2 regions of the Zhongshania borealis genome follow, and region 1 is predicted to be linked to the other one. Evidence: riboswitches for the same ligand, from Rfam matches in the RefSeq annotation. Region 1 holds a riboswitch; the other holds the start of a gene.
What was found. Region 1 has a riboswitch for cobalamin ahead of ABD836_RS11315 (cobaltochelatase subunit CobN). Riboswitches for the same ligand answer to the same signal wherever they lie in the genome.

Region 1 (4,217 bases):
AAGCCAAATTCGAGTTTGCGCGCTCCTTCTTTATTTTCCCATGTTAGGCGACCACCGAGGGTCAGCCGGAAGGAATCCGCCATATTCCAGGTTGCTTGCATAAAGGTTGAGGCGATGCTTGATTCGCTGTTGAAGTAACGCGGTGTACGGATGCCACGAAGCGCGTTACCCGCGTCACCGAAGCCTAGCAGCTCAAAACCACTGGAGCCGTCTGCACCTGGATCAGCATCACCACGGGCGCCACCTTCGAGGAGGTCAGAAGCGTTAACCAGTTGCGGAATAATGTCGGAGGGCAGATATAGCGAGTCGAAAAAGTCCAGTTCGCTGTATTGGAAATAGGCGCCCGCAATATACTCAAAGTTTTCGCCGGCGGGGGAAATCCAGCGGAATTCTTGGCTGAACTGTTGATACTCTTCTTGGAATTCAACTTGAAACAGCGGTGCACCGGTGAAGTCGCAGTCACAGTCTTCGTCGTACTCATAACCCATAATGCCGGTGATCGAAGTAAATTGGTGATCGTCCCGATACCAGTCAACATTGGCTGTAAAGTTATAGGTGTCGTTATTGCTATAGTCGCCGTTACTGTGGCGCTTGCGATCAGCTGTATTGTTCAGCACACCCTCATCGGAGTCGATATCGATAATCGAACCATTGGGCTGAAGTTGTAGAAAATTTAACACCGGCGCCGGCAGCAAGCCAGTCAATGCTGCCAAGTCGCCAGTGTCTGGGAATACTGTGCGATCCATGATCTCGCCGTAGGTGCGACCTTGGAACAAGAATACATCGGAGTCAGACGCGTAATTGGTAATAATTTCAGAGTTGCGACCGACTACATCAAAGCTACCCGCCTCAATTTTAAACTTGGCCGAGACATTGTCACTGACATCCCAGCTGAGCTTAATGCGAAAGGTTTCTTCGCTGCGCTGAGCTTCGTCGCGATCCAACACTAGGTTTTCCATAAACCCGTCTAGCTCGCGCTTGCGCACCGCAAAACGATAGCCCAAGCGATCATTGATCGGCCCGCTGACCACCATATCGATAATACGCTCGTTCTGTTCAGGCTCATAGGTAACCTGTACGTTGCCTTCAGCGTATTCGCTTGGGTTAGCCGTTTGGATACTGATCGCGCCAGCAATACTATTTTTACCCAACAGGATGTTCTGCGGGCCGCGCAGTACCTCTACTCGAGACAAATCGAGGAAGGGCGCACGCGCCAACTGAGCGCGACCGTAAGCAATACCATCAACGTACATACCCACCGATTGCTCAAAGCCTTGGTTTTCACCTGAACCGATGCCGCGAATATAAATATCGGTGCCAATACCGGATTCCGACATGGTAAAGTTGGGTACATAGGCCTGCAGGTCTTCGATCTTGGCAATCCCCGCCTCCATCATTTTTTCCCCACCGATGGCGCTAACGGAAACTGGCACATCCTGCAGGCTTTGCGCTCGCAACTGCGCGGTAACGACAACTTCTTCCAGCATTGGAGCAGCATGTGCAAGGCTGCCAAGTAGGCTCAATGGCAGTAGGGAAGAAAAGACACTAAATCTCTTTTTCATTGTAATCCTCATTTATCTAGAAGTAAGAGCGTTACCCTAGGCATAACTTCGGGCAGATTTATTGTTATGTAAGTTAAGCCACTATTCACGGTGGCTACTCAGCTCTGGTGACAACGATATCTTTCTAAAAATTATTCATTGCATATTACTCACACCATATTATGTGAGCAATAGATTAATGAGACATTGGCCACGACGTACTTTTAGCAAGTTTTTCGGTCAATGAGACGACGTTCCCGGCAATTCATAGTCACAAGCCGCCGGCATCCGCCCCTAGCATCTGTGCTGCGAATGGTGACCGGGCAACTCTCAAATAGTAGAGGCATATGGCATATAATCAAATTTTTGACCGATATATGATTTTAATGCCTAGCAAGTTTATGGATTAATCAACAAAACTTGAGCTGCGTAATTGCCCAACAACGTAGGCTAAATCTTGACTCCCCACCCCCAGCGCGTATCCTTGGCGCCAAAGTTTCAGGTGCTTGCGTCGCATAATCACTGCGTGCAACTTAAACGGGAAACAGGTGCGTTGCGTTCAAATTTTAAACCAGCAATGCCTGTACTGCCCCCGCAACGGTAAACAGAGAACACTATTCCGTCAGGCCACCTAGGTCCTGACAGCCACTGCGTAAATCGTGGGAAGGCGAATAGTTGCTATAAATAGCTACTGCGTGAGTTTTATCGCGCACTCTGTGAGTCCGGAGACCGGCCAGAAACCCAAGAATAGAACGTGGCGGGGTGTCACACCGGATTCGCTTTTTGGTCCATAGCCATAGCTAAAACCATAGTCTGCCAAGCACCCTGTCCGCGTTTTATTCCCACCTTGTTCAACAGCCGTATGCGGGCGAGCTACGGCGGGAAAATACTATGTCTGGCCGTATTCAAAATCTAGTCCGAAATCTGTTTGCCTTGCTCCTACTGCTTAACGCCACCAGTGCAATCGCATTGAATATCACCGCCATTGTCTCTGACCGCTCAGCACCTACCCTGATAGCAGGTGCCCACCAGCTGCTAGAACAGCGCCAAGATTTAACGATTCAAATTCGCACCGTTCAGCAAATAAGCAAGCTAAGCGACAATGAGCTACAAGCTCTGATCAGCCATAGCGACCGGCTTTTATTAGTGGCTATATTTGGCGAAGACGTGCCGCGTTTATTGGCCATGAATTACCCCGACCAGCAGCTGCGTACGGTGTTGCACAGCGACCGCGCGCTCATGCCCCTGCAAAAAGGTCGCCACGGCGAGATATTTGGCAGAAGCCTGCCAGAGGATATTCTCGCTGACAAAGCAGGTGTACAGAACGCTGCTGCTTTGGCAAAAAGTCAAAAGCAAGCGCCGCGCTACGCTGACTGGTTACAAGCCCGCGCCTATTGGCTAAACCGCTCGGTGAACAATGCCGCCAGCCTCTTGCAAATGCTGACCAACAGCAGCGCAGAATACCCCCGCCTAGAAGAGGTCGCGCCCCTGCGCTTTGCCCTGCACCACGGCGGTGGCGCCGACTGGCTCAGTGCCGCCGAATTGAATGCCCATCTCAAGCCCGCACAGCGCACAATGTGGATTATCGACCACGATACCGCCGACTTAAGCGGCGACTGGACCTTGCACCAGCAGCTTTGCGCAGCGCAAACATGGCAGTGTATTTCGGTGTTGGCGGCTTGGGGCGAGCCCAGTGTCGCGGCGTTAGAAACCATTCAAACCGCCATGCGTGGCCCGCTTAAAAATAGCCCTGCGGCCATTATTGCCCTGCAAGATTTTGTGATTGGCGGCGGCGAGGGTCGCGAAGCGGTAACCACGATTTTAGAAGAACTCAAGCTGCCAATATTAAAAGGCATTCGCATCAGCGAGTGGTCTAGCGCCCAGTGGCAGCTCTCCGCCGAGGGTATTCCCCGTGACTCAGTACACTACCGCGTGGCCATGCCCGAGTTGCAAGGGGTGTCCCAACCCCAAGTGTTAGCACTGGCCGCCACCGCCAAAATCGACCCGCGCACCGGCGCCAGCGTTTACCGCAGCGAACCCCTTACCGATGAAATCCAGCGCCAAACACGGCGGCTAGCCCGCTGGCTAATCCTGCAAGAGAAACCCAATGCCGACAAACGCGTTGCGGTGGTGTATTACAACCACCCCCCGGGTCGTCACAATATTGGCGCCGACAATCTCAATGTGCCAGAGAGCCTGCTCGAAATACTCCGCGCCCTCCGCACGGCTGGCTATAACACTGGCGAACTGCCCGCCGATGCCGACGCGCTACTCGACCTACTCCAAGCCAAAGGCGTGAATTTACCCGAAGACGCTGCGGCGCTTGCAGCCATGTCTGGGCAAATCAATTCCGTCTCCAGCCACGCCTACCAGCAGTGGTTTAACACCCTGCCGCCAGCGATACGTGCAGAAATGGTCAACGGCCCGCTCGGGGAATTACAGCAAAGTTTACAGACCCAATTGGCCGCACTGGCCGAACTCAGTTCGGTTACTGAGCGCCAAGATCAGTTAGCGCTAATTCGCGCCCGCATGGAAAACACCCTCACGGATTTACACCACGCCTTAGATGGTGTGCGCCACTCCGGCCGCAGCCGCGCCTTAGATTTACTCGCCCAGCTGGGCGGCGAATATCAGAATTTATTAGTACAGGCGGCCAGCGGCCAAAGCCTAGACTGG
Region 2 (4,217 bases), on a different contig from region 1:
ATTCATCCTGCAGCAGCACTTTGGTTTGCTGCCAAGCTTGCTGAGCTGCTTCGCGGTCTTGTTCTTTGTTTTGCGTTTCCCAGGTAAAACCGGAACCCATGACAATAAAGGGTACTTCTGGGCAGCGCTGCTGAATAAAATTGCGTTCGCCGCAATCCCAAGTGCCTTTAATGAATTGCACCACGGCGGCTTTGTAGCCATGACCGAGGGCGCGAATAACAGTGCCGAAGCCTGAGCTGGATTTGCCCTTGCCGGGACCGCTTAATACGATCAATACGCCGCGCTCTTCAGTGGCCTTGGCGACTTTTTCGTCGATCATGGCCTTTTTGATTTGCATGCGTTTCTGGTGTTTTTCTTCGTCGCTCAATGTTGTCATAAGGTGACCTGTTTAATGCGCGCGGCCACATAGTGGCACGTGGCCGCGTTAAAATAAAAGGCAATGATACCTTTTATTTGCCAGTGTAGGTGATGCTCAGCATGGCTTCGCGACCAATAGCTTGATAGTCGCCAAGGCTGCCCCGGGCAGAGACGTATTCGCGGTCAAAGATGTTTTTCAGCGCTAAATTGAGTTTCAGCTGCTCGTTAAATCGGTATGAGATCGCGGTGTCTAGCAATGCGTAGCTGCCGAGTTCGTCGGTATTATTGGTATCTTCGTAACGTTTGCCAACAAAGCGCAGGCCGGCACTGGCACCCCAGTGTTGCCACTGACGATCCGTGTCGATATTAAATTGCTTGCTGGCTCGGCGCCGCAAATCTTTATCTGTGCTGGTGTCAGTGGCATCCAAAAAGGTGGCGTTGGCTTCGATATTCCATTGATACAGGCTAGTTGCCATGCTCAGTTCTAGACCTTTTAGTTTCGCACCTTTAATTTGGTCCGGACCAAAGGTTGCCGGATTATATTGAATTAATTCATCAACATCGTTCTGGAAATAACTAGCGCCCCAGGTCCCCCACGCTTGGTCGATTCGTAATTCCAGTTCGTGGTTTTCTGATGTTTCAGGCTTTAGCGTTGCAACGCCGTAGAAGGGGTAATACAAGTCGTTAAAGGTCGGTGCATTAAAACCTTCGCCGTAGGAGGCGATGAGTTTAACTGGCTTAGCAATTTGAACGCCCACCGAGGCATTGCCGGTGTCGTAGGTGCCAAATTGCTCGTTGTCGTCGTTACGAGCGCCAATTGTTAAATCAACAATGCCGAAGTCGGCTTGCCACTGCGCGAATACTGCCTTATTCGCGCGGCTGTCTTCGCCGTAATTGAGGCTGCTATCGACTTCGTCCAGTAGGCGCTCAAAGCCCACGGTTAGCACGTGGTCTTTACCCAATAGTAGGTCATTTTGTACGCTGTAAATTCTGCGGGTGGTGTCGAAACTGTCGCCGCTAACGCCGACTGCACCGGGTTCTAGGTAACTGTGTTTGGTCTGTGACTGATCTTTGGATTCGCCAGCTGACAAGGTCAGTAGCCAGTTTTGCAGAACTTGGAATTCGCCACGGATATTGGCGACGTTGACCTCGCTCAAGGTATAGGGCGAACAGCTGTAAACGGCAAAGGGAGTGCCGTAGCATTTGGTATCGTAGTCGCTTTCGCTGCGGCTGTTTTGGTACAGGGCAAACACGCTAGCGCGCTCGTTGATCTTGTGGCTGGCTGTCAGGTTGTACGCGGTTTGTTCAAAGCTGTCTTTGTCGCCGTGAACGCCAGACTTGTCTTCAGTGTTGTCGACGCCGTCCGTATTTTCTTGCAGGGCGCTTAAGTTAAATTGCGTTTGGTGATTGCCGCCACTAATCGCGGCGAGCACTTTGCTGCTGCCTTGGCTGCCAATACCTAGTTGCAATAATGGCTTAACGCCGTTGGTGCTGTGGTATTTGCGGGTGATGATATTCACGACCCCACCGATGGCCTCTGAGCCGTACAGGCTGGAGCGGGAGCCCCGTACAATTTCTACCCGCTCAATAAGTTCGGGGGGTAGATTGGTCAGTGATGGGCTGCCGAGGGTGGCGGAGCCAATGCGCACGCCATCAATTAAAACCAGGGTGTGGTTGCTTTGGTTGCCCCGCAAAAATAGGCTGGTCGCGGCGCCACGACCGCCATTACGGACAAAACTTACGCCAACGGCGCGGGCCAGTAGCTCCTGTAAGTCGACGGGTTGAATACGCTCAATATCCGCACGCTCAAATACCGTAACTGGAGCCAAGCTGTCTGCTATAGATTGCTCGGTGCGCGTCGCCGTAACAATGGTGGTTTCCATTGCGTTGTGGCTTTGGGCAACCGTAGTTGTGGCAGTAAAGGCAAATACACTGCTAAGTGCGCTTAAAGTGATTTTGTTCATGGTAAACCTCAATGCTAAAAATGGAAGCAATGAGGGAGGGGTAGGGGTTATATACGAATATACGACCGCTGATGGAGCCCTCCGCTTCATCGGGTGAATCCGTATCAGGCCGGTTCCGGGCTTGTCTTGCTGTTAAAGGCAGTGACTTACCGTTGCGGGGGCAGCGTCGGACTTGGTGGTGTTCTGTATGAACACGCCTCACCGGACTTCCCGTTTAACTCAGCGCCGCGACTAACGCGGGTATGAGCACCTATTACGTGGCGCGCACTGTACGGCCGCGGCTATATTTTGTCAAACAAAGTGGCTTTACTCGCGGGCGTACTAACGGCGATTTAGTGCGGTAATTCTTTGAATTTCGTCGTAGAGGAATTGATTGGTGGGCAGTGTTAAACCCTGTTTCGCCGCTAGCCTGCAAAGGTAACCTGTGATCGCGTCGATTTCAGTTTCTCGCCCAGATTCAATATCTTGGAGCATTGATGAGCGATTATTGGCGGTGTTCCGGGCGACGTCGAGGACTTGCTGCTGTAAGCCTTCGACGTACTGATCTAAATGTAGCTGTTTGCTGAGTTGCAAGATCTCATCGACAACTTGGCTGATGTGGGTGAGGGCGGCGGGGTTACTTAATAATTCTCCGTTGCGACAGCGATGAAGAACGGTAAGCGGGTTAATTGCGCAATTAATGGCAAGCTTGCGCCAGAGCACCGCCGCCATATTTTCGCTTGCCGCGACCTGCAGCGGCGCAAAACTGAGCGATTCGGCGATGGCCGTAGATTGAGCAAGCGAAGTGTTTGTTCTGGGCTCAATGCTCGCGGCACCAATTAGGGTTTGCCCGCGGCCAGCGTGAACGACAGCAAAGCGACTGGAGCGGTAAGCGCCCTCCGTTGTCGACGCTTGCAATACTAGTGCTTGCGGGAAATGCGCTTGGACTTGCTCAGTAATTCCTAGGCCATTTTGCAGTAAAACTAAGTGTGCCTTGGGGTGTATATGCGCTTTTATTGACTGCAGTGCCGCGATGGTTTGCTGGGCTTTGGTGGTAATGAGTAGCTGTTGAATTGGGTGCGCGAGGGTTTCTGGACAGCAGGCGCTAATATTGAGTAATTGGGTTTGTTGCTCAGATGAAAACGAAATGCCGCCGTGGGCCTGGTAAGCCGCTAAACTCGCCTGATCGCGCAGAATCAACTCCACCGCCTGGCCGTTATTTTGCGCGTAGCACGCCCATAGGCTGCCGATGGCACCGGCGCCGAGAATAGACCAAGCTGGGTTATTCGCTTTGTTTGTCATTGTTTTTTGTACATTTGCCTAGCGCTATACGTTCAGTCCACAGTCTCAGGATGCTAAACTGCGCGGCGCAACATAACAAAGGAAATTAGGCTATGCCAGCGTTTGATATTGTCTCAGAAGTGGATCTGCACATCTTTACCAATGCCGTTGATCAGGCTGGGCGAGTTATTGAGACTCGTTTTGATTTTAAGGGTGTAGATGCACGGTTTGAGCGCGACGGGCTCACCGTAACGATGTTTGCCGAGGCGGAGTTTCAGTTACAGCAAATGGAAGACCTGCTGCGATCAGCTCTAATTAAAGTAAAAATTGATCCCCTAGCAATGGAAATAGGTGACCTTAAAGGCGCCGGTAAGCAGGTAAAAAAACTGGTGACTATGCAAAGTGGCCTGACTTCGGATGTTGCTCGTAAAATCATTAAATTGATTAAAGATCGCAAGCTAAAAGTGCAAAGCCAAATGCAAGACGAGCAAGTGCGAGTAACCGGAAAAAAGCGCGACGACCTCCAAGACGTTATGGCAATACTGCGTGCCGAGGAATTGGATCAGCCCCTGCAATTCACCAATTTTAGAGATTGATGCCGGGTTTTGTGTCAGCCTAAGGGTCGAATTTCGGCCC

Region 2: it holds a riboswitch for cobalamin, as region 1 does, so the genes downstream of both, ABD836_RS15980 (TonB-dependent receptor domain-containing protein) here and ABD836_RS11315 (cobaltochelatase subunit CobN) in region 1, are expected to answer to the same signal.

What each region holds. Positions count from the first base shown of each region.
Region 1 covers NZ_BAABDM010000003.1:424,308-428,524, reverse strand. Annotated here, with positions in the region: gene ABD836_RS11320 (TonB-dependent receptor) at 1-1,562, opposite strand, end outside; cobalamin riboswitch at 2,025-2,293, shown strand; gene ABD836_RS11315 (cobaltochelatase subunit CobN) at 2,433-4,217, shown strand, end outside.
Region 2 covers NZ_BAABDM010000008.1:22,883-27,099, forward strand. Annotated here, with positions in the region: gene cobO (cob(I)yrinic acid a,c-diamide adenosyltransferase) at 1-376, opposite strand, end outside; gene ABD836_RS15980 (TonB-dependent receptor domain-containing protein) at 450-2,321, opposite strand; cobalamin riboswitch at 2,412-2,590, opposite strand; gene ABD836_RS15985 (ketopantoate reductase family protein) at 2,643-3,602, opposite strand; gene ABD836_RS15990 (YajQ family cyclic di-GMP-binding protein) at 3,695-4,177, shown strand.